One region of the Streptomyces sp. NBC_01288 genome, then DNA from elsewhere that is predicted to be linked to it. Evidence: riboswitches for the same ligand, from Rfam matches in the RefSeq annotation. Region 1 holds a riboswitch; each other region holds the start of a gene.
The links. Region 1 has a riboswitch for S-adenosylmethionine ahead of thrC (threonine synthase). Riboswitches for the same ligand answer to the same signal wherever they lie in the genome.
Positions count from the first base shown of each region.

Region 2: another riboswitch for S-adenosylmethionine. It lies ahead of OG194_RS34500 (aminotransferase class V-fold PLP-dependent enzyme); the one in region 1 lies ahead of thrC (threonine synthase).
Region 3: another riboswitch for S-adenosylmethionine. It lies ahead of OG194_RS05135 (amino acid ABC transporter permease); the one in region 1 lies ahead of thrC (threonine synthase).

Region 1 is NZ_CP108427.1:5,710,350-5,720,439, reverse strand. It holds gene groL (chaperonin GroEL) at 1-1,083, opposite strand, end outside; gene OG194_RS25775 (cold-shock protein) at 1,424-1,630, opposite strand; gene OG194_RS25770 (MoaD/ThiS family protein) at 2,084-2,359, opposite strand; gene thrC (threonine synthase) at 2,452-3,747, opposite strand; SAM riboswitch class I at 3,763-3,909, opposite strand; gene OG194_RS25760 (glucosyl-3-phosphoglycerate synthase) at 4,125-5,069, shown strand; gene OG194_RS25755 (alpha,alpha-trehalose-phosphate synthase (UDP-forming)) at 5,175-6,581, shown strand; gene otsB (trehalose-phosphatase) at 6,666-7,529, opposite strand; gene OG194_RS25745 (DUF3263 domain-containing protein) at 7,573-7,824, opposite strand; gene OG194_RS25740 (ABC transporter substrate-binding protein) at 7,878-9,143, opposite strand; gene OG194_RS25735 (ROK family protein) at 9,254-10,090, shown strand, end outside.
Region 2 is NZ_CP108427.1:7,643,257-7,653,346, forward strand. It holds gene qcrB (cytochrome bc1 complex cytochrome b subunit) at 1-761, shown strand, start outside; gene trpD (anthranilate phosphoribosyltransferase) at 896-1,960, shown strand; SAM riboswitch class IV at 2,037-2,153, shown strand; gene OG194_RS34500 (aminotransferase class V-fold PLP-dependent enzyme) at 2,319-3,680, shown strand; partial or broken gene OG194_RS34505 (aminotransferase class V-fold PLP-dependent enzyme) at 4,054-4,197, shown strand; gene OG194_RS34510 (Lrp/AsnC family transcriptional regulator) at 4,311-4,592, opposite strand; gene OG194_RS34515 (rhomboid family intramembrane serine protease) at 4,589-5,323, opposite strand; gene OG194_RS34520 (hypothetical protein) at 5,485-5,724, shown strand; gene OG194_RS34525 (NYN domain-containing protein) at 5,761-7,104, shown strand; gene OG194_RS34530 (C40 family peptidase) at 7,315-8,349, shown strand; gene OG194_RS34535 (C40 family peptidase) at 8,592-9,614, shown strand; gene OG194_RS34540 (hypothetical protein) at 9,645-10,090, shown strand, end outside.
Region 3 is NZ_CP108427.1:1,122,765-1,132,854, reverse strand. It holds gene OG194_RS05150 (alginate lyase family protein) at 1-1,067, shown strand, start outside; gene OG194_RS05145 (putative leader peptide) at 1,185-1,298, shown strand; gene OG194_RS05140 (glutathione S-transferase C-terminal domain-containing protein) at 1,366-2,250, shown strand; SAM riboswitch class IV at 2,328-2,435, shown strand; gene OG194_RS05135 (amino acid ABC transporter permease) at 2,770-3,750, shown strand; gene OG194_RS05130 (amino acid ABC transporter ATP-binding protein) at 3,747-4,544, shown strand; gene OG194_RS05125 (ABC transporter substrate-binding protein) at 4,622-5,650, shown strand; gene OG194_RS05120 (GNAT family N-acetyltransferase) at 5,730-6,473, shown strand; gene OG194_RS47600 (putative leader peptide) at 6,491-6,610, shown strand; gene OG194_RS05115 (LLM class flavin-dependent oxidoreductase) at 6,685-7,905, shown strand; gene OG194_RS05110 (NtaA/DmoA family FMN-dependent monooxygenase) at 7,925-9,298, shown strand; gene OG194_RS05105 (LLM class flavin-dependent oxidoreductase) at 9,295-10,090, shown strand, end outside.

The DNA.
Region 1 (10,090 bases):
CTCGCGGTCGTAGTCCGAGTCGCTGTTCTCGATCTCGGCACGGATCTGGTTGACGCGACCGGCAACCTGGTCCGCCGAGCCCGAGCCGTCGACGATCGTCGTCTCGTCCTTGGTGATGACGACCTTGCGGGCGCGGCCGAGGAGATCCACGGTCGCGTTCTCCAGCTTGAGGCCGACCTCCTCGGAGATGACCTCGCCGCCCGTGAGGATGGCGATGTCGCCGAGCATGGCCTTGCGACGGTCACCGAAGCCCGGAGCCTTGACGGCGACGGACTTGAAGGTGCCGCGGATCTTGTTGACGACCAGCGTCGACAGGGCCTCGCCCTCGACGTCCTCGGCGATGATCAGCAGCGGCTTGCCCGACTGCATGACCTTCTCCAGGAGCGGGAGCAGGTCCTTGACGTTGGCGATCTTCGAGTTGGCGATCAGGATGTACGGGTCGTCGAGGACGGCCTCCATACGCTCCATGTCGGTGGCGAAGTACGCCGAGATGTAGCCCTTGTCGAAGCGCATACCCTCGGTGAGCTCCAGCTCCAGACCGAAGGTCTGGGACTCCTCGACGGTGATGACGCCTTCCTTGCCGACCTTGTCCATCGCCTCGGCGATGAGTTCGCCGATCTGGGTGTCGGCGGCGGAGATGGAGGCCGTCGAAGCGATCTGCTCCTTGGTCTCCACGTCCTTGGCCTGCTCCAGCAGGGCACCGGAGACGGCCTCGACGGCCTTCTCGATACCGCGCTTGAGGGCCATCGGGTTGGCGCCCGCGGCTACGTTGCGCAGGCCTTCCTTGACGAGAGCCTGGGCGAGAACGGTCGCGGTGGTCGTACCGTCGCCGGCGACGTCGTCCGTCTTCTTGGCGACTTCCTTGACCAGCTCGGCGCCGATCTTCTCGTACGGGTCCTCCAGCTCGATCTCCTTGGCGATGGAGACACCATCGTTGGTGATCGTGGGGGCGCCCCACTTCTTCTCAAGGACGACGTTGCGGCCCTTGGGGCCGAGGGTGACCTTGACGGCGTCGGCGAGCTGGTTCATACCGCGCTCAAGGCCTCGCCGCGCCTCCTCGTCGAACGCGATGATCTTGGCCATGTGAAGTGGTCCTCCCGGACTGGGGTGGATTGCTCCGGACCGCGCTGGCGCCCGCGACGGACGGCTCGCCTGCCCCATGGCTCCTTGCGCCACCTGGCCTGCGGGCCTCACCGACCCGATCCTTCGTTATCACTCTCACCTTCAGAGTGCTAACGCCAATGATTAGCACTCGGCATGGTCGAGTGCAAGCGGCTCCCAGGTTCTGGGCCCCTCCTTCACGGGGCGCGCGAGGTGCGCACGGGGCATGCCGAAGGGCCCGTACCCCAGGAGGTGACCCCCCAGGAGTACGAGCCCTTCGGTGAGGAACGAAGAACGTCGCTGCTGTTCGCCGGCGCGTGCTTCAGGTAGTCGCGAGCCGGACCATGTCCGCCTGCGGCCCCTTCTGACCCTGCGAGATCTCGAAATCGACCCGCTGACCCTCTTCCAGGGTGCGGTAGCCGTCCATCTGAATCGCGCTGTAGTGGACGAAAACATCCGCACCACCGTCGACCGCGATGAAGCCGTACCCCTTCTCCGCGTTGAACCATTTGACGGTGCCCTGAGCCATGCCTAACTCCCCTATTACTGGCCCTTGCACGGACCCGCACTTCGCGGATCCGGGTCAGACCTCACCCCCCACAGGATTGGGGGCGTGCGCCGGAACGCGTCGACCGCGGCCGAATGTATCCGTCCAACTGCCGTCTGCAACAGGTCAATCCGACGAGAATTCCGGGCAGGACCGGTCGGGAATATACGGAGAATTCGTCCGACTTCAGGGCAAGTCGGGCCCGATAAAGGGAACATAACGCGCAAAAGGAATGCACACTTTGGCTACTTCTCATCGCACGCGGAGCGGGTACTCATATGCGTCCGGCATGCGGAGTGGAGCGGGTTCCCCAACTGTACCCCGCTCAACCCTACAGAATTGCCCCCTCCGCTTCTCTCACGGAGGGGGCAATTCGATGAACTCTTGGTAATCGGCGTTACCCAGGGTAATTTCCGGGGCCCGCCAGACCGCCGCTCAGCCGCCGGCGACAGCCGGAATGATCGAGACGCCGGCCCCGTCCGGAGTGGCCGTCTCCAGCCCCTGCTCGAACCGCACATCGTCGTCATTCACGTACACATTGACGAACCGCCGCAGCTTGCCCTGATCGTCGAGCACGCGGGCAGAGATCCCGGCATGGTTCTTCTCCAGGTCACTGATGACCTCGGCGAGGGTGCCGCCTTCGGCGGTCACCTCGGCCTGCCCGCCCGTGTAGGTGCGGAGAATGGTGGGGATGCGGACACTAACGCTCATGCTGATGACCTCCGGTCAGGTGCGGCTTTTGCTTTTAGGGGCGCGGGGAACTGCGCGACCAGCCCCCACCGGGCCCGCAGACGACAACGACGCTACGACGCAAGCCCGGCTTCCCTGAACGACTCAAGGTTCGGCCGGATCGTCGCGGTGAGCCCGGTACCAGCCACCGCGTCCAGCGTCTTCAGACCATCACCGGTGTTGAGGACCACCGTCGTCAGGGTCGGATCCAGCAACCCGTTCTCGATCAGCTTCTTCGCCACACCGACGGTCACCCCACCCGCGGTCTCCGCAAAGATCCCCTCGGTCCGCGCCAGCAACTTGATCGCGTCGACAACCTGCTCGTCGTTGACGTCCTCCACCGCCCCACCGGTCCGCCGAGCGATGTCGAGGACATACGGCCCGTCCGCCGGGTTCCCGATGGCCAGCGACTTCGCGATCGTGTTCGGCTTCTGCGGCCGCACGACGTCATGCCCCGCCTTGTAGGCGACGGAGACCGGCGAACACCCTTCCGCCTGCGCCCCGAAGATCTTGTACGGCCTGTCCTCGACGAGCCCGAGCTCGATCAGCTCCTGCAAGCCCTTGTCGATCTTCGTGAGCTGCGACCCGGAGGCGATCGGCACGACCAGCTGGTCCGGAAGCTTCCACCCCAGCTGCTCGCAGATCTCGTAGGCGAGGGTCTTGGAACCCTCCGCGTAGTACGGCCGGAGGTTGACGTTGACGAACCCCCAGCCCTCGCCCGCCGGGTCACCGATCAGCTCGGAGCAGAAGCGGTTCACGTCGTCGTAGTTGCCCTCGATGCCGACGAGCTCGCCGCCGTAGATCGCGGCCATGACGATCTTGCCCTGCTCCAGGTCGTGCGGGATGAACACGCAGGAACGGAAGCCGGCCCGGGCCGCGGCGGCACCGACGGCACCCGCGAGGTTGCCGGTGGAGGAGCAGGAGAGGGTGGTGAAGTTGAAGGCACGGGCAGCCTCGATGGCCTGGGCCACGACGCGGTCCTTGAAGGAGTGCGTCGGGTTGCCGGAGTCGTCCTTGACGAACAACTTGCCCGCGTCGACGCCCAGTTCGCGGGCGAGGTTGTCGGCCTGGACGAGCTTGGTCCAGCCGGGGTTGATGTTCGGCTTGTCGGCCACGTCGGCGGGGACGGGCAGCAGGGGCGCGTAACGCCAGATGTTCGCGGGGCCCGCTTCGATCTGCTTGCGGAGCTCTTCGGTGTCGTAGGCCGAGAAGTCGTAGGCGATCTCCAGCGGGCCGAAACACTCCTCGCAGGCGAAGACCGGACCGAGCGGGACGCGGTGGCCGCACTCGCGGCAGGACAGCGCGGCGGCGGGGCCGAGATCGACGGCGTCTACGGAGTTCGTGGTGCTTGCAACAGTCTGCGCAGCCATGGAGGCGAGGCCCTTTCCTCATCTTCCTCACGACGCGTTTCGCCATGAGACGGATTTGGCACCTTCCCGAGCCGGGAGCCTCGCCACATCAACGTGACAAGACCGGCTGGAGGGTTGCCGGGGCTTCAACGGGCCGTATCCCTCTGCCCCTCTGGATGAGCGGTGTTCAGTTGTGTATGCGGTTGTGTCACTTGCGTGAGCGTTGACGGCCCCCGACATGCGATGGTCATCAGCGTTGTTCAAGACTGTAACCGAAGGCCAGGACAGTTGAGTGAGCCGTCCGAACCGCGAGACGACGGAATCCACCTGCCGCTACCGCGGCGGGCCTACACACGGTGACCGTCACTCGCCGAGAGAACGCAGAGGAGCCGCGCAACGTGCTGAAGGAAGTCGAGCACTGGCTGAGCACCCGCTCCTGGTCCATGACCGACCGGCCGCTCCACAAGATCCTGGCCGCGAAGCACCGCACGGGCCAGTCGGTCTCCGTCGTGCTGCCCGCGCTGAACGAGGAAGCGACGGTCGGCGACATCGTCGCGATCATCCGTCACGACCTCATGCAGCAGGTCCCGCTCGTCGACGAGATCGTCGTCGTCGACTCGGGGTCCACCGACCGCACCTCCGAGGTGGCCGCCGCGGCGGGCGCCCGGGTCGTGCACCGTGACGACATCCTGCCGCGCATCCCCGCCGTGCCCGGCAAGGGCGAGGTGCTGTGGCGCTCACTGCTGGTCACCAGCGGCGACATCGTCGCCTTCGTCGACGCGGACCTGAAGGAGTTCTCCTCCGACTTCGTCACCGGGATCGTGGGCCCGCTGCTCACCGACCCCGGCGTCGACCTCGTCAAGGCGATGTACGACCGCCCGCTCGGCGGCGCGGCCGGCCAGGGCGGACGCGTCACCGAGCTGATGGCCCGCCCGCTGCTGAACATGCACTGGCCGCAGCTGGCCGGTTTCGTGCAGCCGCTCGGCGGCGAGTACGCGGCCCGCCGCTCGCTGCTGGAGCAGCTGCCGTTCCCGGTCGGGTACGGCGTCGAGCTGGGCATGCTGGTGGACGCGCTGCACCTGGTGGGGCTGGACGCCCTCGCCCAGGTCGACGTCGGGGTGCGCAAGCACCGCCACCAGGACGGGCAGGCCCTGGGGCGGATGGCCGCGCAGATCTACCGCACGGCTCAGCTGCGGCTGGCCCGAGGGCATCTGATCCGGCCGTCGCTCACCCAGTTCGAGCGGGGTCCGGACGGTTTCGAGCCGCGCACGTACTCCGTGGACACGGAGGAACGCCCGCCGATGGCGGACATCACCGAGTACCAGTCACGCAAGGTCGCATAACCACACAGTTACAGACGCTCACGGACGGTCGTATACGGACTCGTGCAGTCCGCCGACGGCCGTCCGTACGTTTGAGCGTTTCCGGCCCGGGCTAGGTTGTGCCGTATGGCTTCTACGTCGTCCCCCTCGCCCGCGTCCGGTGCCGCTCAGGTGCTCGTCGCGTCCAATCGCGGCCCGGTCTCCTACGAGGTGGGCGACGACGGTTCGCTGCGCGCCAAACGGGGTGGCGGCGGGCTGGTGTCCGGGCTGTCGGCGATCGGGCCGGACGCGGGTGCGCTGTGGGTGTGCTCGGCGCTGTCCGACGGCGACCGCGAGGCGGTGCGGCGCGGGGTCGGCGAGGACGGCGTACGGATGCTGGACATCCCGGCGGACGTGCACGCCGACGCGTACAACGGCATCGCCAACTCCGTGCTGTGGTTCGTCCACCACATGCTGTACCAGACCCCGCTGGAGCCGGTCTTCGACGCGGAGTTCCGGCGTCAGTGGGCGTCGTACGAGACGTACAACCGGGCGTTCGCGGAGGCGTTGGCGGACGAGGCGGCGCAGGGTGCCGTCGCGATCGTGCAGGACTACCACCTGTGCCTGGTCCCGGGAATGCTGCGGGAGTTGAGGCCGGACCTGCGCATCGGCCACTTCTCGCACACCCCCTGGGCACCGGCGGACTACTTCCGCATGCTGCCGGACGACATCCGTGAGCAGCTGCTGACGGGCATGCTCGGCGCGGACCGCCTCGGCTTCCTCACCCACCGCTGGGCGGACGCGTTCGCGGCCTGCTGTACGGAGTTCACCGGGGGCGTCGGTGACACCCTGATCGGCGTCCACGGCCTCGGCGCCGACGCCGACTTCCTGCGCGCCCGCTCGCACGAGCCGGACGTGGAGGAGCGGATCGTGGCCCTCCGCGAGGAGATCGGCGAGGGGCGCAGGACGATCGTCCGCGTCGACCGCACCGAACTGTCCAAGAACATCGTGCGCGGACTCCTGGCGTACCGCCAACTCCTCGACGACCACGCGGAGTTGCTGGAACAGGTCGTCCACGTGGCGTTCGCCTACCCCTCCCGGCAGGACCTCGCCGTCTACCGCGACTACACGGCGGAGGTGCAGCGGGTGGCGGACGAGATCAACTCTCAGTACGGGAAACCGGGTTGGACCCCGGTGCTCCTCCACGTCGAGGACGACTTCGCCCGCTCCCTGGCCGCGTACCGCCTCGCCGACGTGGCCCTCGTCAACCCCATCCGCGACGGCATGAACCTCGTCGCCAAGGAGGTCCCGGTCGTCTCCGACGAGGGCTGCGTCCTGGTCCTCTCCCGGGAGGCGGGCGCCTACGAGGAGTTGGGCGAGGACGCGATCCCGGTCAACCCGTACGACGTGATCGGCACGGCCGCCGCGCTCCACGAGGCGTTGACCATGCCGGCCGAGGAACGAGCCGAGCGCACGAAGAGGTTGGCGGCGGCGGCTACGGCCCTGCCCCCGGCCCAGTGGTTCCTGGAACAGCTGAACGCGCTCAAGGGCTGAGCGCCGGAGCACCCTCTCCGAAAAAGTGTGACACTTTCGCCGAAAGTGTCACACTTTTTCGGAACAGCCCCTGCCCGGTCCCGCTCAGCCCAGTTGGGCCGCGATCGCCGCCAGCAGTCCTACGACCCCCGCCGGGCCGTCCACCACCAGGTCCGCCCGGTCCGAAAGCTCCGCGACCTCCGAGCTGCCACTGCACACCAGCAGACCCGGAACGCCGTCCGAGCGGAGTTTCTCCACGGCGGCGAAGGCGGGGAGGTCGCCCAGGTCGTCGCCGGCGTAGAGGACGGACTCGGCGCCGGTTTCGCGGAGGTAGTCGAGGAGCGCTACGCCCTTGTCCATGCCCGGCGGGCGCAACTCCAGGACCATGCGGCCGGGTTCGACGATCAGGCCGTGGCGGGTGGCGAGGTCGGTGAGGGGGGCGCGGAGGGCCTCGTAGGCCGCCTGGGGGTCGGTCGCCCGGCGGGTGTGGACCGCCAGCGCGCGGCCCTTCTCCTCGATCCAGGTGCCCTGCCAGGCGCCGATCCCGTCCAGGAAGCCCGGCAGCTCGGCGCGGACCGCCGCGACCCCGGGGTGCGGGGCGGGGGCGCTGACCGTGCTGCTCACCGCGTCCCAGCGCTCCGTGCCGTAGTGGCCGAGCACGACCAGGTGTTCCAGTCCCGGTACGCCCGCGAAGCCGCCGTTGCGGACCGCCACGCCGGCCGGGCGGCCGGTGATCACGGCCACGGAGGCCACCTTCGGGGCGAGTGCGGCCAGCGCCGGCACCGCGCCCGGGTGGGCCCGCGCCTGCTCGGGGTCCGGCACGATCGGGGCGAGTGTGCCGTCGAAGTCGAGCCCGATCACCGCGGCGGCCGGTTTGGCGAGGATCGCCTCCAGAGCCTCGCGCCCGGCGCGGGTGGCGGGGGTCGGCAGTGTGTGCAGGGGATCGGTGGAGTCCTGAGGGCTGCCCATGTCGACGACCCTATCCGGGCGGGGCCGGGACCCACACCTGCTGCTACCTCTCCCCACGCCTCGTTTCACGGACCCGTCTCAGCCTGTTCACCGTCACCGGGTCGTGGGCCAGCGCCCGCTCGTCGTCCAGCAGGGCGTTGAGCAGCTGGTAGTAGCGCACGGGGGCCAGGCCCAGCTCCTCGCGGATCGCGCGCTCCTTCACGCCGGGGCCGGGGAAACCGCGGCGCTCCAGCGCGAGGATGTCCTGTTCCCTCCGGTTCAGCGAAGGGAGCCGCGAGGGCCGGTCGTCGTCCATGCCCTGAACCGTAACCCCCGCCACTGACAACGCCCCCGGACGCTGCCCGGCTGCTACTTCCCGCTCTCCGCCAGCGACGCCGACGCCTGCAACTGCCCCAGCACCGCCCCCGGGCTGCCGTTCGCGGCCACCGCCTGCCCTATCCGCTTCTTGATGTCCGCGCTGACCGTGGACCAGGAGGTGTTGCCGACCGGGTAGAGCGTGGACAGCGGGAGTTCCTCCAGGAAGGGCCGTAGAGCCTTGTCCTGCCGGGACTCCTGCATCGCCTCGGACGCGGAGTTGGTCACCGGCAGGAGGTCGTACTCGCGGGAGAAGGCGAGGACGTTCTTCTCGCTGTAGACGAAGTCGAGGAAGTCGCCGATCTGCTCGCGGTGGCCGTTCTGCTTGAACGCGGCCATCCAGTCGGCGACACCCATCGTGGTCTTGGCCTTGCCGTTGCGGCCGGGCATCGCGACCGTGCCGAACTTGACGCCCTTCTTGGCGGCCTGCCGCATGAGGGTGGGGTGCCCGTTGAGCATGCCGACGTCACCGTTGGCGAAGGCGGCGAACGCGTCCGCGCGATTGAGCTCGGCGGGCGCGACGGGACCGGTCAGGCCCTTGGCGACCAGGTTGTCGCGCAGCCAGGTGAAGGTGGAGATGTTCTGCGTCGAGTCGAGGGTGTACGTGCCGATGTCGTCGGTGTAGCCACCGCCCCCGCCGAGCAGCCACTGCATCGTCTCGGCCTGCGCCTCCTCGGACCCGAGCGGCAGCGCGAACGGGTACTTCACGCCCTTCTCCTTCAACGCCTCCGCGTCGGCGGCCAGTTCGCTCCAGTCCTTCGGCGGGGTGAGCCCGGCCTCGGTGAAGAGGGTCTTGTTGTAGAAGAGGACGCGCGTAGACGCGGCGAAGGGCATGCCGTACTGGATGTGGTTCACCTGCCCCGCGTCCAGCAGCGGCTCCAGGAAATCGGCCTCTACGGGGATGGAGAGCAGGTCGGCGGTGGAGTACAGCCTGCCCGCGTCGGCGTAGTCCGCGTACGCGCCGATCTGCGCCATGTCGGGCGCCTTGCCGGCCGCGACCATCTCCTTGACCTTGCGGTCGACGTCGTTCCAGGAGTAGACGCTGACCTCGACCTTGACGTCCGGGTGCTTCGCCTCGTACGCCTTGACGAGCCCGTCCCAGTATTTCCGCGAACTGTTGGACGCGGAGTCGCCGTAGTCGGCGGCGACGAGCCGCAGAGTGACCTCACCGGAATCCCCGCCGAGGCCACAGCCCCCGAGGACCGCCGTCAAGCCCAGTGCGGAGGTCACCGCGATCATTCCTGTCCTACGCCGCTGCACTGCCGAATCCCCAACCTTTGCTGTCGTGACGTTCGCTCCGCGAACCCATAAGGTCTACACCACGTGAGTGGACTAGACCTCTCGCGGGTGTACGGGCCACACTGTCCCCCGTGAGACATGTCATCGCCCTCGACGTGGGCGGCACCGGGATGAAGGCCGCCCTGGTCGGGGCGGAGGGCGAGCTGCTCCACCGGGCCCGCCGGGCGACCGGCCGTGAGCGCGGTCCGGACGCGGTCGTCGAGCACATCCTCGGCTTCGCCGCCGAGCTGCGCGCGTACGGCGAGGAGCACCACGGCGAGCCCGCGGCGGCGGCCGGCGTCGCCGTCCCCGGCATCGTCGACGCCGAGCGGGGCATCGCCGCCTACTCGGCCAACCTCGGCTGGCGCGACGTACCCCTGCGCGATCTGCTGGCCGCCCGCCTCGGGGGCGTCCCGGTCGCCCTGGGCCACGACGTCCGCACCGGCGGCCTAGCCGAGGGCCGTATCGGCGCGGGCAAGGGTGCCGACCGCTTCCTGTTCGTCCCGCTCGGCACCGGTATAGCGGGCGCGATCGGCATCGACGGCCGGGTGGAGGCGGGCGCGCACGGCTTCGCGGGCGAGATCGGCCACATCGTCGTACGCCCGGGCGGTACGCCGTGCCCCTGCGGCCAGATCGGCTGCCTGGAGCGGTACGCGTCCGCGGCGGCGGTGACCGAGGCGTGGGCGGCCGTCTCCGGCGACCCCGGGGCGGACGCGGCGGACTGCGCGAAGGCGGTCGCCGCCGGTGACCCGCGCGCGGAGAAAGTCTGGCAGGAAGCCGTGGACGCCCTCGCCGACGGCCTCGTCACCGCCCTCACCCTCCTGGACCCCCGCACGATCATCATCGGTGGCGGCCTGGCGGAGGCGGGGGAAACGTTGTTCACACCGCTGCGGGAGGCGGTCCGGTCCCGGATCACCTTCCAGAAGCTG
Region 2 (10,090 bases), 1.9 Mb from region 1:
GGACCATGGGCCCGTACCGTCCGGACATGGTGTCCACGGGCGCCCAGCCCGACTGGTACATGGGCTTCTCCGAGGGCCTGATCCGTGTCATGCCTGGCTGGGAGATCAACTTCTGGGGTCACACGCTCGTCCTGGGCGTGTTCATCCCGCTGATCGTCTTCCCGCTGGTCCTGGTCGCGATCGCGGTCTACCCGTTCATCGAGTCCTGGGTCACCGGCGACAAGCGCGAGCACCACATCCTGGACCGCCCGCGCAACGTCCCGACCCGTACGGCCTTCGGCGTCGCGTGGATCTCCTGGTACTTCGTCCTGCTCATCGGTGGCGGCAACGACATCTGGGCCACGCACTTCCACCTGTCGATCAACTCGATCACCTGGTTCGTGCGCGTCGGCTTCTTCGTGGTGCCGGTGCTGGTCTTCATCGCCACCAAGCGGGTCTGCCTCGGCCTCCAGCGCCGCGACCGGGACAAGGTGCTGCACGGCCGCGAGTCGGGCATCATCAAGCGCCTGCCGCACGGTGAGTTCGTCGAGATCCACGAGCCGCTCAGTCAGGACGCGCTGCACACGCTCACCGCGCACGAGCAGTACGAGCCGGCCGCGATCGGTGCGACCGTCGACGACAACGGCGTCGAGCGCAAGGTGAAGGGCTCCCAGAAGCTGCGCGCCAAGCTGAGCGAGGCGTACTACGGCGAGGAGTCCCAGATCCCCAAGCCCACCGTCGAGGAGTACAAGGAGATCACGAGCGGCCACGGCCACCACTGATCGCTGAGGCGTCGCCACGCCACAGTCGAAGGGCCCCGTCCGAACACCGGACGGGGCCCTTCGCCGTGCCCCGCGCTGGATAGGGTGGGGACGCCTATTAAAACCAAGTTTCTACGACACTCAGGAGCGGCCGTATGAGCGCTGTGACCCCCGCTGGAGGCGACACCGCGGCGGCCCGTTCCTGGCCCGACGTACTGAGCGCGCTGCTGGCCGGACAGGACCTGAGCACCGCCGACACGGCGTGGGCGATGGACCGCATCATGAGCGGCGAGGCGGCGGACGCCCAGATCGCGGGCTTCCTGGTGGCGCTGCGGGCCAAGGGCGAGACCGTCGAGGAGATCAACGGCCTCGTCGAGACGATGTACGCCCACGCGAAGCCGCTGGACATCCCGGGGCCGGCCGTCGACATCGTCGGTACGGGCGGCGACCGGGCCAAGACGGTCAACATCTCGACGATGTCCGCCATCGTGATCGCCGGCACCGGCGCGAAGGTCGTCAAGCACGGCAACCGCGCCTCGTCCTCGGCGAGCGGTTCCTCCGACGTGCTGGAGCGGCTCGGCATCAACCTGGAGCTGTCGCCCGAGCGGGTCGCGCAGGTGGTGGAGGAGGCCGGGATCACGTTCTGCTTCGCGGCCAAGTTCCACCCCACGATGCGGTTCGCGGGCGCGGTCCGGCGGGACCTGGGGGTGCCGACCGCGTTCAACCTCCTCGGCCCGCTCACCAACCCGGCCAGGGTCACCTCGTCGGCGGTCGGCTGCTTCGACACCCGCATGGCCGGGCTCATCGCGGGCGTGCTGGCCGAACGCGGCTCCTCCGCGCTGGTGTTCCGCGGCGACGACGGCCTCGACGAGCTGACGACCACGGCCACCTCCCGGGTGTGGATCGTCCGCGACGGCAAGGTCACCGAGGAGTCCTTCGACCCGCGGGACGTCGGCCTCGAACTGGTCCCCGTGGAAGCCCTGCGCGGCGCCGACCCCGAGTACAACGCGGGCGTCGCCCGCCGTCTCCTGGACGGCGAGACGGGCCCCGTAAGGGACGCCGTACTCCTGAACTCGGCGGCGGCCCTGGTGGCGCTGGAGGCCGGGGACGGGCCGCTGGTGGACCGGATCCGGGCCGGGATGGAGAAGGCGCGGGAGTCGATCGACTCGGGGGCGGCCAAGCGCACGCTGGAGCGCTGGGCCGCCGCCAGCAACGCATAGCGGTACGGCGGTCGTCGTCCCGCGATCCGGACACGGGTTGCGGGACGACGATCACCTCGCGTAAGTTTTCCGACCAGGTCATGAGTGACAGTCATGAGGCCCCGGCCGACTGTCCGGCAACCCTCCGTCCGTGGCGGGGTGCCCCGGGTGAAGACCAGGCCGTAGGCAGCGAGGTCTGCGGCAAGCGCGGGCCCCTCGAAAGACACCAGGGGTCCTGGTCATCGAGGGAGCTCTCTGTGAGCAAGCGAATGCGATAGGGCGCGAAGCCCCCACTCCGCACATCCCCCTTCACCCTTTCCTGCGCCGAAGCCATGCCCCCTCGCGCAGTGAATTCGCCTGCCTCTCACGGGAGTTCGCCATGTCTGTCTCCACTGTTGCCGCCGCCCAGACCATTTGTGCCCAGCTGCCCGTTCTCGGCCGGGATGTCACCGTCCCGCTCGTCACGGGCGGCGAAGTCACCTACGCGGCGCTCGACTACGCGGCCAGCGCCCCCGCCCTCCAGCGCGTCTGGGACGACGTGGCGGCCTACGCCCCGTACTACGGCAGCGTGCACCGAGGCGCCGGTTACCTCTCGCAGCTCTCCACCGACCTGTTCGAGAACGCCCGCAGGACGGTCGAGGAGTTCCTGGACTGCCGCGCCGACGACCAGCTGATCTTCACCCGCTCCACCACGGACTCCCTGAACCTCCTCGCCGCCGCCCTCCCGGCCGACTGCCAGGTCTTCGTCTTCGAGACCGAGCACCACGCGTCCTTGCTCCCGTGGAAGGACGCCCGGGTCACCTACCTCAACGCCCCGCGCACCCCGGGCCAGGCGGTCGAGACCCTGGAGCAGGCACTCGCCGCCCGCGACCCTCAGGGCCCGGCCCTGGTCTGCGTCACCGGCGCCTCGAACGTCACCGGCGAACTGTGGCCCGTACGGGAGTTGGCGGCCGCGGCTCACGCCCACGGCGCCCGTATCGTCCTGGACGCCGCCCAACTCGCCCCGCACCACCCGGTGTCCGTCCAGGACCTCGACGTCGACTGGATCGCCTTCTCCGGCCACAAGCTCTACGCCCCCTTCGGCTCGGGCGTCCTGGCCGGCCGCGCGGACTGGCTCCAGGCGGCCGACCCCTACCTCGCGGGCGGCGGCGCCAGCCGCAAGGTCACCCGGCGCGAGGACGGGGGAGTGGACGTGGAGTGGCACGACAGCGCGGCCCGGCACGAGGCCGGTTCCCCGAACGTCATCGGCGCCTACTCCATCGCCTCGGCCTGCAAGGCACTGACGGAGGCGGGCTTCGACACGCTGGTCGCCCGAGAGCAGCACCTGATCGAGAAGGTGCGCGCGGGCCTGGCAGAGGTTCCGGAGGTGCGCGTCTTGTCGTTGTTCGGCGACGACGCCCCCCGGGTGGGCGTGATCTCCTTCGTGGTCGACGGCTGGAACAGCTCCCACTTCGCCGCCGCCCTCTCCGCGGAGTACGGCATCGGAGTCCGAGACGGCCTCTTCTGCGCCCACCCGCTGGTCCGCACCCTGCTGGGGTCCGACCCGCAGACCCAGGGCGAGTGCGGCGCCCCCGAGGCGGCCCCGGGTGAAAAGTCCCTCAACGCGATCCGGGTCAGCTTCGGCGCGGGCACCCCGGACGAGCACGTCGAGCGGTTCGTGACGGCGGTACGGGAGCTCGTGACCGACGGCGCGAAGTGGAACTACCGTACGCAGGACGGCCGTTGCGTACCGGCCGTGTGACCGTCCAGGGGCGGGGACACCACCTGGGGTGAGCTGAGCGGCGGCGGCCGAAGGCTTGGGCGAGCCGCTGGGCGAGGCGGTCGTACGGCGTGTGCCGCGTCTCCTCGGCGGCAGGTCCGTCCACTCGTACGAGGAGGGGTTCGTCCTCGTACCCGGTACGCGGATCCGTCGCTGGGCGGACGTGACGCACTGGCGTTCCATCAGGGACATGAGCTTCAGACGAGACGAGCAGCGTCGAGCACGGTTTCGCCGTCGACGAGTGGCAGACCACGGAGACGGACGAGGAGCGCCCCGGGAACCAGTGGACACGTCCGTCGCCGACCATGTTCGGCAGCGGGTGGCGGACGACCAGGTGCTCTCGATACTGGACCGGCTCAACGCGATCCGGGTGAGCCTCGGCGCGGGAACGCCGGACGAGCACGTCGAGCGTTTCGTAGACGCGGTACGCGAACTGGTGACTAAGGGCGCCGAGTGGACCTACCACACGGAGAACGGCCGCTGCGTCCCGGCGGTGTGATCTCGACTGACGTCAGGGGCGTGCCCTGAAGGGGCGCGAGGAACTGCGCGACCAGCCACGACGAACCGGTCACCCGCAAACGATCCGCGCCCCCACCCCACTAGGCGCTCATCTCAAGAGTCCAGCCCGATCGCGAACGCCGCCTCAAGGTCATGCTGCGAGTACGTCCGGAACGCCACGTGCGTATCCGTCCCCTCGACCCCGGGGATCTTGCTGATCCGCCCAGGGATCACCTCGGCCAGGTCCTCGTGCTGCCGCACCCGAACCATCGCGATCAAGTCATACGTACCGGTGACGGAGAAGACCTCGCTCACGGATTCGAGCGCGGCGATCGACTCGGCGATCTCCGGAATCCGGTCCACGCTGGTCTTGATGAGGACGATCGCGGTGATCACGGCTGGTTCTCTCCCTCGGGGACCGTTACTGGGGCGGGCCCAACTCTAGTCGTACGACCGAATCGCACCCACGCGTAACCGAAGCCCAGCGTGAAGCCCACCAAGTGGGCGAGGTACGCCACCCCGGGCCCCTGCGCCGCCTGGCCCGCCGCCAGCCACTGGAGGGCCGCCCAGAACGGCAGCACGACCCACGCGGGGAACCGCAGCGGCAGGAAGAAGAGGAAGGGGAGGAGACTCGTCACGCGGGCCCGGGGGAACAAGTACAGGAACGCCCCGAGGACCGCCGAGATCGCCCCGGACGCGCCGACCAGCGACTGCTCGGAGTCGGCGTTGGCCACCGCGTAGCCCAGCAGCGCCAGGTAGCCGCAGACGACGTAGAACAGGGTGAACTCGACCCGGCCAAGCCGTTCCTCGGTCATCGCTCCGAAGACGTAGAGGAAGAGCATGTTGCCGAGGAGATGGATCCAGCTGCCGTGGATGAAGAGGGCCGTGACCGGGGTCAGGGCCTCCCGGGCGGGGCTGCCGAACAGGTCGGCCGGGACCACGCCCCAGCGGCGGAAGTACGCCCGCTGCGCGGCGAGCAGCGCGTCCCCGGTGCCGTAGGACGGGACGAAGCCCGAGGCCGGGCCGAGGACGAAGATCAGGCAGCACAGGCCGATCAGGGTGTACGTCATGGGCGTCGAGGTGCCGCGGAACGGCCTGGTGAGTGCCGAGCCCCAGTTGCTGATCATGGTTACAGAGCATGACGTAACGGGATGCAACGGGACAGGGTGAATCGCCGCTGTGGACGGCCGAGCGGCGAGTACCCGCCAGGCCGTAGGGTTACGAGCCACACTCGCCGGGGAAACCGGCGATCACGGAAACTGGAACGAGAAGGAAGCGGACAGCCACGATGACGGTTCCCCTGCCGACTGCCTCCACGCGGTGGCGCTGCACCCTCTGCGGCAACCTCACGCGCTTCGACGTGACGCGTTCGTCGAAGGTCGTGGAGTACCTCCACCTGGACCTGGCGGGTGAGCCGAAGGTGGAGGAGCGCGAGGTGGTCAGTGAGACCATCGAGTCGGTGCGCTGCCGCTGGTGCAACGCCATGGACCAGGTGGAACTCGTGGACAGGCCGGGCGCCGCCTCCTGAGAGGGAGAGGCCCCGCACAGACATTGGGGTGTGAGGATGGTGGAGAACTCAGGCGGGGGGCCGGGCGACGGCGCCGCCGAGGTGCTCGACCGTCCGCTGCCCGACGGCGTGCGGAGAAGAGTCGTACAGATCGTCTCTGACGCCTTCGGCGGCCTCACCGTCGCCGAACTGCCCGCGCAGCTACGACAGTACGCCCGCTTCGCCCCCAACCGGCGCGCCAAGTTCGCCGGGAACGCGATGGCCGCCGCTCTGGAGACCGATCCGCTGTTCCGGCAGCGGATCGGGGAGAAGCTGAGAGAGGCCCAGTCGGAGCTCGCCGGAGCTCTCGACTCCGGCTCGCCGCCCCCGGCCGCGGATCCGCTCGACGTGGCGGCCGCGGCCTATGTTCTGCGCCCCGCCGGCTGGGTGAAACTCGTGACCGCCGCCGGCGAGGAGGCGCTGCGTGCCGACGCCGAGCGCGCCGACGAGGAGAGCCGGGCCGAACTGGAGCGGCTGCGCGAGGAGTTGGCGCAGGCGCGGGACGCGACCAGGGCCGACACCGAGCGGCTGCGCACCGAGCTGGACGCGGCGAAGAAGGAAGCGGACTCGCTGCACCGCAAGCTGCGCGCCGCCCACAGTGACGTCAAACGCGGCGAGGCCGCCCTGCGCAAGCTGCGTGCCGAGACGGACGCGGCGCGCGCCGAGAGCCAGGTCCAGGTGTCCGCCGCCGAGAGCGAGGGCCGCCGCCTCAAGGTGCGGCTGGGCGAGGCGGAGGCGGCCCTGGAGGCCACCCGCAAGGCCGCCCGCGAGGGCCGCAGCGTCGAGGACATGCGGGTACGGCTGCTGCTCGACACCGTGCTGGACGCGGCCCAGGGGCTGCGGAGGGAACTGGCTCTGCCGCCGGTCTCCGTACGGCCCGCCGAGACCGTCGACGCGGTCGAACCGGGACGAATGACCCCGAAGGACATCGCGGCGCGGGCGTTGTCGGACAACGACCCGGCGATCCTTGACCAGTTGCTCGCGCTGCCGCAGGCGCACCTGGTCGTCGACGGCTACAACGTCACCAAGACCGGCTATCCCCAAATGCCCCTGGAGAAGCAGCGGTTGAGGCTGCTGGGGCAGCTCTCGCAGCTCGCCGCGCAGACCGGCGCCGAGGTCACCTGTGTCTTCGACGGGGCCGAGCTGGCCGCGCCCGTGCTGCTCGCGCCGCCGCGCGGAGTGCGGGTGCTGTTCTCCAAACCCGGCGTCACCGCCGACGAGTTGATCCGCCGGCTGGTGCGCGCCGAGCCGCCGGGCCGGCCCGTCATCGTCGCGTCGACCGACCGCGAGGTGGCCGACGGCATCGCGAAGGCGGGCGCCCGGCCCGTCGCTTCTGCGGTACTCCTCAAGCGACTGTCGTGAAGGTCAACGTACAGGTTTAATGCCGGAATTGACCGAACCGTCACGCAACGTAGCGTCAATCGGCCATCACTGCACGTTGGTTATGTGCAAAGAATGCTTTGAGTGACAGCATTTTTTCGTGTGAGGATTTGAACTGATCACAGAAACATCACTAGGGTCAGGCCTCGAACCTCCGAACGGGTGATCACTCAATAGAAGGAGCTCGACTCCGTGGCGTCCCATCGTCGACCGAAGCAGCCGAGCCGCACGCGCGTCACTGTGCTGACCACCGCAGCCGCTGCCGCCGTTGTTCTCAGCTCCCAGGCCGCGAACGCCGCGCCGAGCGAGAAGCCCAACAAGGACGAGGTCAAGGCGAAGGTCGACGCCCTCTACGAGCAGGCCGAGCAGGCCACCGAGAAGCTCGACGGCGCCCAGGAGAAGCAGGAGAAGCTCCAGAAGGAGATCTCCACCATCCAGGACAACGTCGCCCGCGGCCAGGAGGAGCTCAACAAGCTCCGGGACGGCCTCGGCACGATGGCGAGCGCCCAGTACCGCACCGGTGGCATCGACCCCTCGATCCAGCTGTTCCTGTCCTCGGACCCGGACGACTACCTCGACAAGGCGTCCACGATGGACCAGTTGAGCGCCCAGCAGGTCGAGGCGCTCACGAAGATCCAGGGCAAGCAGCGCGAACTCGCCCAGGAGCGCGCGGAGGCGAGCAGCAAGCTCAAGGACCTCTCCGCCACCCGCACCGAGCTCAAGAAGAAGAAGGACGAGGTCAAGGCGAAGCTGGCCTCGGCCCAGAAGCTCCTCAACACCCTGACCGCCGCGGAGAAGGCGGCGCTGGACCAGGAGCAGGCGCAGGCCGCCAACCGTTCCAGCTCGCGCGTGAACCTCGGCAGCACCGGTTCCGCCTCCGGCCGCGCCGCCTCCGCCTTCGCCGCCGCCCAGTCCGTGATCGGCTCCCCGTACGTCTACGGCGCCTCCGGCCCGTCCTCCTTCGACTGCTCCGGCCTGACCTCCTGGGCCTACGCGCAGGCGGGCGTCTCCATACCCCGCACGTCCGAGGCGCAGGCGAACGCCGGCACCCGGATCTACAGCCAGAGCGACCTCAAGGTCGGCGACCTGGTCATCTTCTACGGCGACTTCCACCACGTCGGCCTCTACGCGGGCAACGGCCAGGTGCTGCACGCCCCGCACACCGGCGCCGTGGTCCGCTACGAGGCGATCGGCAATATGACCTTCGAGTTCGGCGTCCGGATCTGATCCGAGCCCGTCCGGTTCCTCTCCGGTCGTTCTCCGGCCCTTGCGCACCGCCCGAACGGGCGAATTACGACACACCGGGCTGACCCCACGCCCCGCCGATGACCTGCGTCATAGGCGGGGCGTCACGTTGTGTGCCTGCGGCGGTCTTTGGCCCGCACCCCTTCACAGAGCTACTGTCTGGCGCGTTTCCCCGCACCGGGGGAGCGGTCCGTGTCCGCCAGCGGAAGGAAGTGCGGCTTCCCGTGGGATCCCGTCGTCGCCTTGCACCGTCCGGGTTCGACCGAGGCGCCAGTGCCGCGGTCTGTGTCCTGTCCGCCGCCGCAGCAGCACTCGGCGCCCTGCCGGCCGGCTCCGCCGTGGCCGCGCCGCACGACGACTCCCGGGCCGAGGTGGACCGGCTCTACCACGAGGCCGAGCAGGCGACCGAGGCCTACGACAAGGCCGACGAGAGCGCCGGACAGCTGCACCGGCAGGTGAGCGACGCCCAGGACCGGATCGCCCGGCAGCAGCAGCGCATCAACACCATGCGGGACGCGCTGGGTTCACTCGCCGGCGCCCAGTACCGCTCCGGCGGCATCGACCCCACCGTCGCGCTGCTGTTCTCCGACGACCCGGCCGACTACCTCGACAAGGCCTCCGTCCTCGACCGCATCACCACCCAGCAGGCGGGCCAGCTCAAGGACCTCCAGGAGGCCATGCGCGAACTCGCCCAGGAACGCACCGAGGCCGCCGGGCACCTCGCCGAACTGGAGCGCAGCCGCAAGGCCGTCGCCACCCACAAGAAGACCGTCGAACGGAAACTCGCCAAGGCCCGGCAGCTCCTCAACCGGATGCCGCTCGCCGAACGCGCCTCCTTCGACCGGGCCTCCCGCTCCACCCGCGAGGACATCCCCGACCTCGGCGCCGGCGTCCCCTCCTCGGGCCGCGCCGCCGCAGCCGTGGCCGCCGCCCGCACGGCACTCGGCAAGCCGTACATCTGGGGCGCCAACGGCCCCGGCGGCTTCGACTGCTCCGGCCTGATGCAGTGGTCGTACGCCCACGCGGGCGTCCACCTCCCGCGCACCTCGCAGGAACAGCGCTACGCCGGCCATCGGATCCCGCTCTCCCAGGCCCAGCCCGGCGACCTGGTCGTCTACCGCTCCGACGCCAGCCATGTCGGCATGTACGTGGGCAACGGCCAGGTCATCCACGCCCCCTACCCCGGCGCGCCGGTGCGCTACGACCCGGTCGGCATGATGCCCATCTCGTCGGTCACGAGGGTCTGAACCCGCCCGAAAGGGTCGTACGATCGGGAAGTGACTGGTCGTAGGCGGGCGTCGCGCTCCGGAGTGCTCGCGCTGTGTCTGCTGCTCGGCTCGCTGGTGTCGTGCGGCGGGCAGCCGGCGGCGAACAGCGCGAAGGCGGAGGTCCAGAGCCTCCTCGACCGCCGGTCCACGGCGGTCCTGCACCACGACGAGACGGCGTACACGAGGACCGGCGCGCGCACCGCGTACGAGAACCTGAGCGCGGTCCCCTTCGCCTCCTGGTCCTACCGGCTGACCTCCCTCCACCCCAGCGGCGCCACCGCGACCGCCGACGCCGAACTGAGCTACAAGGTCAAGGGCTACGACACCTCACCCGTCACCGTCGGCCGCACGCTCGGGCTCCGCCTCACCGCCGACGGGCAGTGGTACGTCGACTCGGACAAGCCCGCGAAGAAGTCCGGCCAACAGTTGTGGGACCAGGGGAAGGTGAGCGTCGT
Region 3 (10,090 bases), 4.6 Mb from region 1:
ACCGGGCCAAGGTCAGGGTCGCGGCGGGAACCGACCCCTGGCTGTCCGGCTGGAACAGGCTGACCGCCAACTCCCACTCGCAGTCGACCTGGACGAACCGGGCCACCGCCACGATCATCCGCGGCGGCGACGGCCAGAACTACAGCCTGCTCTACAACGACATCGCCGCCGCCTACCAGAACGCCCTGCGCTGGAAGGTCGGCGGCACCGAGGCGAACGCCGTGTGCGCCGCGAACATCCTCAACGCCTGGTCGTCGACGCTGACTTCGGTCACCGGCAACGCCGACCGGTTCCTCGCGGCCGGCCTCTACGGCTGGCAGTTCGCCAACGCCTGCGAACTGATGCGGGACTACAGCGGGTTCCATCTCGCCGCCGCCCAGCAGATGCTGGCCAACGTCTTCTACCCGCTCAACAACAGCTTCCTGACCAACCACAACGACGCCTGCATCACCAACTACTGGGCCAACTGGGACCTGTGCAACATGGCCTCGATCCTGGCCATCGGCATCCTCAACGAGGACTCCGCCAAGTACGACCAGGCCGTCACCTACTTCAAGTCCGGTGCGGGCAACGGCTCCATCGCGCACGCCGTGCCGTATCTGTACACCGACTCGGACGGCTACGCGCTCGGCCAGTGGCAGGAATCCGGCCGCGACCAGGGCCACACCGTCCTGGGCATGGGCCAGATGGGCGCGATCTGTGAGATGGCCTGGAACCAGGGCGACGACCTCTATTCGTACGACAGCCGTCGCTTCATGAAGGCCGCCCAGTACGTCGCGAAGTACAACAGCGGCAGCGACGTGCCCTTCACCACCTACACCTGGGGTACCGGACAGAGCTGCGCCCAGTCGTCCCAGACGGTGGTCTCCTCCGCCTCGCGCGGCCAGATCCGCCCGGTGTGGGCGATGCTCCACTTCCACTACAACCGGCGGATCGGCCTCGACGACAAGTACATCTCGGCCATGTACTACGACCTCGTCGCACCCGAGGGCGGGGGAGGTGACTACGGCTCCGACAGCGGCGGCTACGACCAGCTCGGCTTCGGCACCCTGATGTACGCGAAGTAGCGGCCCGGGATGTCCACGGGTCGGGCATCGGTGCCCGACCCGTGGACGCCCTCTTGACCCCGGGCGACGGCGGATCGACACTCCAGTAGGGAATCCTAGTGAACAGGTAGGGAAACAATGGGGCGCCTTGAGTCGGTCACCACCAGCCGCGTGGACCGTTCGCCTCTTCTGACCTCCCGCCGTCACATCGACCTGCTGCGGGTCTGCAGCGCGCTGAACCCCCCGCGCTGAGCCCTGTCCTCCGCTCGACGACGCTTCCGCCGCGCGTACGTCCACGCGCCCGTACCCGGGGAGTCCCATGTCCAGCACGCCTCTCGCCGCCATCCCCTCACCCCGTACCGCCCCCGTGTTCCGGGGCCGGATCGGACGCGACGCGCGCAGCGGGCACTACGCCGTGCCGCGCCGCTACCGCCTGCATCTGTCCACCGCCTGCGCCGACGGCCTCCGCATCGCCGTCACGCACAGCCTGCTCGGCCTCGACGAGAGCTGTCCGGCCGTGTTCCTGTCCGCCGTGCCCGACTGTCCGAGTGGTGGACACTCCGCGCTGCGCCCGCTCTACGAGGCGAGCGCGCACCGCTACTCCGGACCGGCCGCCGCGCCGGTGCTCAGCGACGACTGGTCCGGCCGGATCGTCAGCACCCACGCCCCCGACATCACGCGCGACCTCGCCCGGCACTTCGGCGAGGGCGGACCCCAGTTGTACCCGTGCGGCGCCGAGTCTGAGATCGAGGCCGTCGAGCGGCTGTGCGCCGAAGGCATCGAGGACGCCGCGCAGCGCGCCGGCGCGGCCGGTGTCGAACAGGACGAGCGTGACGAGGCGTTGGGCCGGTTGCTGGAGACGCTCGGCTCGCTGGACCGGTGGCTGGACGGCCGCGAGCACATGATTCGCGACGAACTCACCGCAGCCGACGTCGAGTTGTGGGTGTCACTGGTCCAACTCGACACCGTGCATCGCAACCACCTGGATGCCGCCGCCGTGCAGCGCATCGCCGACCACCCCCACCTGTGGGCCTACGCCCGCCGCCTGGCCGCCCACCCGGCCTTCGGCACCCACCTCGACCTCGACGGCATCGCCCGCCGTCACCACGCCCATTGCCGGGGCCTGGAGGCCGCCGGCGCGGCCGTCCAGATCCTGGACTGGGCTGCCCACGCGGCGGACGAAACGGGAGCTTGCCGCAGCTGAGGGCCGTCCGGGCCGTCCAGTTGGTGGACGGCCATTGACATACGTTCGGACATTTGTCTTAACTTGCGACCCAGAACGGTCATGAGTGTCAGCGACAAGCCCTGGCTTGCTGACCGGCAACCCTCGCACGCGGTGGGGTGCCCCAGGTGACGACCGGACCGGATGACGTTCGGTAAGCGCGAGGCCCCGCGGGGCCGGAACAGTGACAGGTGACGCCATGTACGCAGCTCCCAGGACGGCCACATGCCGCCCGCAGGGCTGCGTACGGTCGTACGCCAACCTGTTCGTCGCCGACCGCGCTGTCGATCTGCTCCGGGTCAGCAGCGCACTGTGTACCGCCTCGGGCCGCGCCCGCTGTCGGGCCTGACGACCAGTCGGCCGACGCGCCTCTGACGCACACCCGATCCCGTCGGTGTGCCTGCCCCCTCCCCGCCCCCGGTCCCGTGCACCCGCGCGTACCGTCCGCCGTCGCGCGTCCACTGCCACGGACCGGGGTCTGTGAACCTGCCGGAGCCCACCATGAGTGAACCCCCAGGCACCACCGTGTCCCTGGCCGACGCCCCGTCGACTGATGCCCCGTCAAAACCCCTGACCGCACAGCGAGTTCAGCCGCTGCGCCGGCCCGGCCGGTGGATCGTCACCCTGGTCGTGCTGGTGCTCGTCGCCCAGTTCGTCCACGGACTGGTCACCAACTCCTTCTATCAGTGGGACCGCTTCGGCTACTGGTTCCTGCGCCCGACGATCCTCGACGGACTCGTCATCACCCTCGAAGTGGCCGCACTGAGCGCGGTGTTGGGCCTCCTCGGCGGCATCCTGCTCGCCCTGGCCCGACTCTCCAAGAGCCCGGTACTGCGCGCGGCGAGCTGGACCTATGTATGGGCCCTGCGCTCGATCCCGCTCATCGTGGTGCTGATCTTCCTCTACAACTTCAGCGCCCTGTACCAGACCCTCAGCATCGGCGTCCCCTTCGGCCCCGCCTTCTTCTCCTTCGACGAGTCGAAACTGGCCACCGACATGGCCGTCGCCGTCGTCGGCCTCAGCCTCAACGAGGCGGCCTACGCGGCGGAAGTGGTCCGCGGCGGCATCCTCTCCGTCGACCAGGGCCAGCACGAGGCGGCCTCCGCCCTCGGGCTGCCCAAGGGCTACCAGTTCCGCAAGATCGTCTTCCCGCAGGCGCTGCGCTCGATCACCCCGAACTACGTCAACCAGCTGATCGGCCTGATCAAGAGCACCTCCCTGGTCTTCTACGTCTCGCTGCTCGACCTGTTCGGCTCCGCGCAGACGATGGGCTCCACCTACCCCGGCGACATCGTGCCGCTGCTCCTGGTCGTCACCGTCTGGTACCTCATCCTCACCAGCGTCGTGTCCGTCATCCAGTTCTACGTCGAGCGGCACTACGCCCGGGGCGCCACCCGCTCCCTGCCGCCGACCCCGATCCAGAAACTCCGCACCGGTGTCACCGACCTGCGGGCCCGCATCCGCAGGGAGGCCGCCGTATGACCACGAACACCGTCGAACCGCTGGCGGACATCACACCCGCCGCCGTGGAGGTGCACGACGTGCACAAGTGGTACGGCGCGCACCGGGTGTTGGACGGCGTCGACCTGACCGTGCGGCCCGGCGAGGTCACCGTGATCCTCGGCCCGTCCGGCTCCGGCAAGTCCACGCTGCTGCGGGTCATCAACCACCTGGAGAAGCCCGAGATCGGCTACGTCAGCGTCAACGGCGAGCTGATCGGAGTGCGGCAACAGGGCGGCAGGCTCAAGGAGTTGAGCGAACGGGCCATCCTCGCGCAGCGCAGCCGGATCGGGTTCGTCTTCCAGAACTTCAACCTCTTCCCGCATCTGACCGTGCTGGACAACGTGGCCGCCGCCCCGGTCGCCACCGGCAGGCTCAGCAAGCCCGAAGCCCTGGAACTGGCAAGGGAGTTGCTCGGCCGCGTCGGACTCGCCGAGAAGACCGGCGCCTACCCGAGGCAGCTCTCCGGCGGTCAGCAGCAGCGCGTGGCCATCGCACGCGCCCTCGCCCTGCGCCCCGGCGTCATCCTCTTCGACGAACCGACCTCCGCCCTCGACCCCGAGCTCGTCGGCGAAGTCCTCGCCGTCATCAAGGACTTGGCGACCAGCGGCACCACCCTCGTCATCGTCACCCACGAGATCGGCTTCGCCCGCGAGGTCGCCGACCGGGTCGTCTTCATCGACGGCGGAAAGATCGTCGAACAGGGCCCGCCCCACGAGGTCCTCGACAAGCCACAGCACGAACGGACCAGGGACTTCCTCAGCAAGGTCCTCTGACCCCACCCGCACGTCCCCCTTCAGCAGCCCCGCACTTCCACCTTCAGCAGCCCTCAACACCGAGCCTAGGAACAGCCATGTCTACGCCCAGCCTTCGCAGCAGACTCACTCGCGGACTCACCGCGGGAACCGTCCTCGCCTCCCTCGCCGGCGGTCTCGCGGCCTGCGGCGGCGACAGTGACGCGGCCACCACGTCCGGCAGCGCCGCCTCCGGCACGGTCACCGTGGGCGCTCTCTCCAACGGCGCCGCCAAGGAGACGACACTCAAGGTCGCCGAAGTGAAGTCGATCAGCGCCGAGTTGCCCAAGTCCGTGGCGAAGAGCGGCACGTTGGAGATCGGCGTCGGCTTCCTGCCCGCAGGATCCCCGCCGCTCGGCTACGTCGGCTCGGACCAGAAGACCCTCACCGGTTCGGAGACCGACATCGCCCGCCTGGTCGCGGCCGTTCTCGGTCTCAAGCCCGAGCTGAAGAACTCCACTTGGGAGAACCTCTTCATCGGTCTGGACAGCGGCAAGGTCGACGTCGCCTTCTCCAACGTCACCGACACCGAGGAGCGCAAGGCGAAGTACGAGTTCGCCTCCTACCGCGAGGACAACCTCGGCTTCGCGGTGAAGGCGAGCAACTCCTGGAACTTCGACGGCAGTTACGAGAACCTCGCCGGCAAGACCGTCGCCGTGGGCGCGGGCACCAACCAGGAGCGGATCCTCCTGGAGTGGAAGAAGAAGCTGGCCGCCGAAGGCAAGAAGGCGCTCACCGTCAAGTACTTCCAGGACAACAACAGCACGTATCTCGCGCTGGCCTCCGGGAAGATCGACGCCTACCTCGCCCCGAACCCGTCGGTCGCCTACCAGGTGTCCTCGACCACGGGCACGGCGAAGGCCGTCCGCAACGCGGGCACCTACTCCGGCGCCGGATCCTCCCTCCAGGGCCTGATCGCGGCCACCGCGAAGAAGGACAGCGGCCTCGCCAAGCCCCTCGCGGACGCCATCAACTACCTGATCAAGAACGGGCAGTACGCCAAGTGGCTGGCCGCCTGGAACCTCTCCAACGAGGCCGTCGCCAAGTCCGAGGTCAACCCGCCCGGACTGCCGCTCAGCGACTCCTGACCCACCCTCTCGGCCAGGGGACCCCGCCACGTCACGGCGGGGTCCCCACCCGCGCGACCAGTACTGGAGCCGTCACCCGATGTCTTCCACCGCCAGTATCGAAACCACCACATCCACGTCCCACGTTCTGGACAACCCGGCCTGGGCCGCGCTCACCGGCCCGCACGCCCACTTCGCCGAGCGCGTCGGCCGCGCCGCCCGCTACCCCGTCGACGTGGCCGGCTTCAACGCCATCACCGACAACGACGACCCGCGCGCCTGGGCGGACCTGGCCACCCTCGTCGGCCAAGGCGGCACCGCGGCCGTACGCGGGGTGAGCGAGGTCCCCGAAGGCTGGGAGATCGTCCGCAGTGGACAGGGTGTCCAACTCGTGGACACCGGGCTGCGGGCCGAGCCCGACCCCGAGGCCGTACGCCTCGGCCCCGGCGACGTACCCGAGATCCTCGACCTGGTCGCCCGCACGGAACCCGGCCCCTACCTGCCCCGCACCGTCGAACTGGGCACCTACCTCGGCATCCGCCACGACGGCCGCCTGATCGCCCTGGCCGGCGAACGCCTCCACCCGCCCGGCTGGACCGAGATCAGCGCCGTCTGCACCGACCCCGACCACCGCGGCCGGGGCCTGGCCACCCGCCTGGTCCGCGCGGTCGCCGCCGGCATCAAGGAACGCGGCGAGCACCCCTTCCTGCACGCCGCGGCCACCAACACCGGCGCGATCCGGCTGTACGAGTCGATCGGCTTCACGCTGCGCGCCCGCACCGTCTTCTCGCTCGTCCGGCGCACCGGCCCGATTGCCGCCCCCGATCCGGAAGAAACGGCATAGCTGTGCCGTTGCCCCTTATGAAGCCGGAATCCGTGGAGGTGGAGCACATGTGTGGCGCATCCGTCCTCCACGTGCGACTCACCACGCGGCAGCACATAGATCTGCTGCGTGTCGCCGGCGCGCTCTGTCGCCCCTGACCCGTTGCCCCAGCCGCCGTGCGCCCGTTTCCGAGGGCCGGCGATCTCGTACGGACCTCCAGGAAGGCACCCTCGTGTCCTCGACCCCCGTTTCCCCCCTCCACCTCGCCGTCGCCCTCGACGGAACCGGCTGGCACCCGGCCTCCTGGCGTGAGCCGGTGGCCCGGCCCCGGGACCTGTTCACCGCCGCGTACTGGGCCGACCTCGTCGCCGAGGCGGAGCGCGGCCTGCTCGACTTCGTGACCTTCGAGGACGGCCTCGGCCTCCAGTCCTCGCACTACGCCGAGCTGGACGGCCGCACCGACCAGGTCCGCGGCCGCCTCGACGCCGTACTCATCGCGGCCCGCATCGCACCGCTCACCAGCCACATAGGCCTGGTCCCGACCGTGGTGTCCACGCACACGGAGCCGTTCCACATATCCAAGGCGATCGCCACCCTCGACTACGTCAGCACCGGCCGCGCGGGCCTGCGTGTGCAGCTCTCCGCCCGCCCGCACGAGGCCGACCACTTCGGCCGCCGCACCTTCCCGCCGATCAGCCTGGAGAGCCTGCGGACCGAAGCCGGACAGGAGCGGCTCGCCGAGCACTTCGACGAGGCCGCCGACTACATCGAGGTCGTCCGCCGCCTCTGGGACAGCTGGGAGGACGACGCCGAGATCCGGGACGTCGCCACAGGCCGTTTCGTCGACCGCGACAAGCTGCACTACATCGACTTCGAGGGCCGGCACTTCAGCGTCAAGGGCCCCTCCATCACGCCCCGGCCGCCGCAGGGCCAGCCGATCGTCAGCTCCCTCGCCCACCAGACGATCCCGTACCGGCTGGTCGCCCGCGCCACCGACGTCGGCTACGTCACTCCGCACGACACCGACGACGCGCGGGCGATCGTCGCGGAGATCCGCGCCGAGCAGCAGACCGCGGGCCGCGCCGGTGAACTCCTGCACATCTTCGGCGACTTGGTGGTCTTCCTCGACGACGACGAGGCCACGGCGATCGCGCGGCGCGAGCGCCTCGACGCCCTCGCGGGGGAGCCGTACACCAGTGACGCCCGCATCTTCACCGGTACCCCCGCCCAACTCGCCGACCTGCTCCAGGAGTTGCAGGGGGCAGGCCTGACCGGTTTCCGGCTGCGGCCCGCCGTCGCCGGACACGACCTCCCGGCGATCACACAGAAGCTGGTCCCCGAACTCCAGCGCCGGGGCGCCTTCCGCCAGGCCTACGAGGCCGACACCCTGCGCGGACTGCTGGGGCTCGCACGCCCCGCCAACCGCTACGCCGCTGCCGCAGCCACCGCCTGAGCCGGAGGGACCGTACGACATGAGCAAGCCCCTGAAGCAGATCCACCTGGCCGCCCACTTCCCCGGTGTCAACAACACCACCGTGTGGAGTGACCCCGCGGCCGGCAGCCACATCGAGTTCAGCTCCTTCGCGAAGTTCGCCCGCACCGCCGAGCGCGCCAAGTTCGACTTCCTGTTCCTCGCCGAGGGGCTCAGGCTGCGCGAACAGGGCGGCAAGATCTACGACTTGGACGTCGTCGGCCGCCCCGACACCTTCACCATCCTCGCCGCGCTCGCCGCCGTCACCGAACACCTCGGTCTGACCGGCACCATCAACTCTACGTTCAACGAGCCGTACGAGGTGGCCCGCCAGTTCGCCAGCCTCGACCACCTCTCCGACGGTCGCGCGGCCTGGAACGTCGTCACCTCCTGGGACGCGTTCACCGGCGAGAACTTCCGCCGCGGCGGCTTCCTGCCGCAGGACGAGCGCTACTCCCGTGCCAAGGAGTTCCTCGCCACCACCCAGGAGCTCTTCGACTCCTGGCACGGCGACGAGATCGTCGCCGACCGGGCGAGCGGCACGTTCCTGAGTGACGCCAAGGCCGGTGCCTTCGTCCACCAGGGCCAACACTTCGACATCCAGGGCCAGTTCAACGTCCCGCGCTCCCCGCAGGGCCGCCCGGTGATCTTCCAGGCCGGCGACTCCGACGAGGGCCGCGAGTTCGCCGCGTCCAGCGCGGACGCCATCTTCAGCCGCTACAGCACCCTCGACCAGGGGCAGGCCTTCTACACCGACGTCAAGTCCCGCCTCGCCAAGTACGGCCGCAGGTCTGATCAGTTGCTGATCCTGCCCGCCGCGACCTTCGTGCTCGGCGACACCGACGCCGAGGCCGAGGACCTGGCCAAGGAAGTTCGCCGCCAGCAGGTCAGCGGCGCCACGGCCATCAAGCACCTGGAGTTCGTCTGGAACCGGGACCTGTCGTCCTACGACCCGGACGGCCCGCTGCCTGACATCGACCCGGACGTCAGCGAGAACCACATCTCCAAGGGGCGCGCCCAAGTCCGCATGTACCGCGACCCGTTGGCGACCGCCAGTGAATGGCGTGAGCGGGCGGAGGCGAACGGCTGGTCCATCCGCGACCTGGTCATCGAGACCGGCAACCGGCAGGCCTTCATCGGCTCCCCGTCCACGGTCGCGAAGACCATCAACGACTTCGTGCAGGCCGACGCCAGCGACGGCTTCATCCTCGTCCCGCACATCACGCCGACCGGACTCGACCCGTTCGCCGACAAGGTCGTCCCGCTGCTCCAGGAACAGGGCGTCTTCCGCACCGAGTACGAGGGCCCGACCCTGCGCGACCACCTCGGCCTCACCCACCCCGACGACGTGCGCGAGGAACGGGTGGCCTCGTGAAGTTCCTCGCGATCACCCTCATCGTCCACCGCCCTGACCCGACGACCGGCATACGGAAGTCGACGCACGAACGCTTCCGCGAAGTCCTCGACAACGCCCTGCTGGCCGAGGAGTTGGGCTTCGACGGCTTCGGCGTGGGGGAGCGGCACGAGCGCCCCTTCATATCCTCCTCGCCGACGGTGGTCCTCAGCCACATCGCCGCACTGACCCGCCGCATCCGCCTCTTCACGGCGGTCACCACCCTGAGCCTCCTTGACCCGGTCCGCGCCTACGAGGACTACGCCACGCTCGACCATCTCTCCGGCGGACGCCTCGACTTGATCATCGGCAAGGGCAACGGCACCGCCCAGCGCGAGCTGTTCCACGTCACCCCCGAGGACCAGTGGGAGCGCAACGCCGAGAGCTACGAGGTGTTCCGCCAGCTCTGGCGGCAGGACAAGGTGACGGCGAAGACGCGCTTCCGGCCGGAACTGAAGGACGCGGAGGTGTGGCCGAAGCCGTACCAGCAGCCCATCCGGGTCTGGCACGGCAGCGCGACGAGCAAGGAGAGCGTCGACCTCGCCGCCCGCTACGGCGACCCGCTGTTCTCCGCGAACGTCACCAACCCCATTGAGCCCTATGCCGAGTTGATCCGCTACTACCGGGAACGCTGGGAGCACTACGGCCACGACCCGGCGGACATCGCGGTGGGCGCGGGCACGGCCGGCCTCTACATCGCCCCCACGACCCAGGAGGCGCTGGCCGTCTACCGGCCGATCTTCGAGAGCAACCTCGCCTTCCAGAAACAGGTGG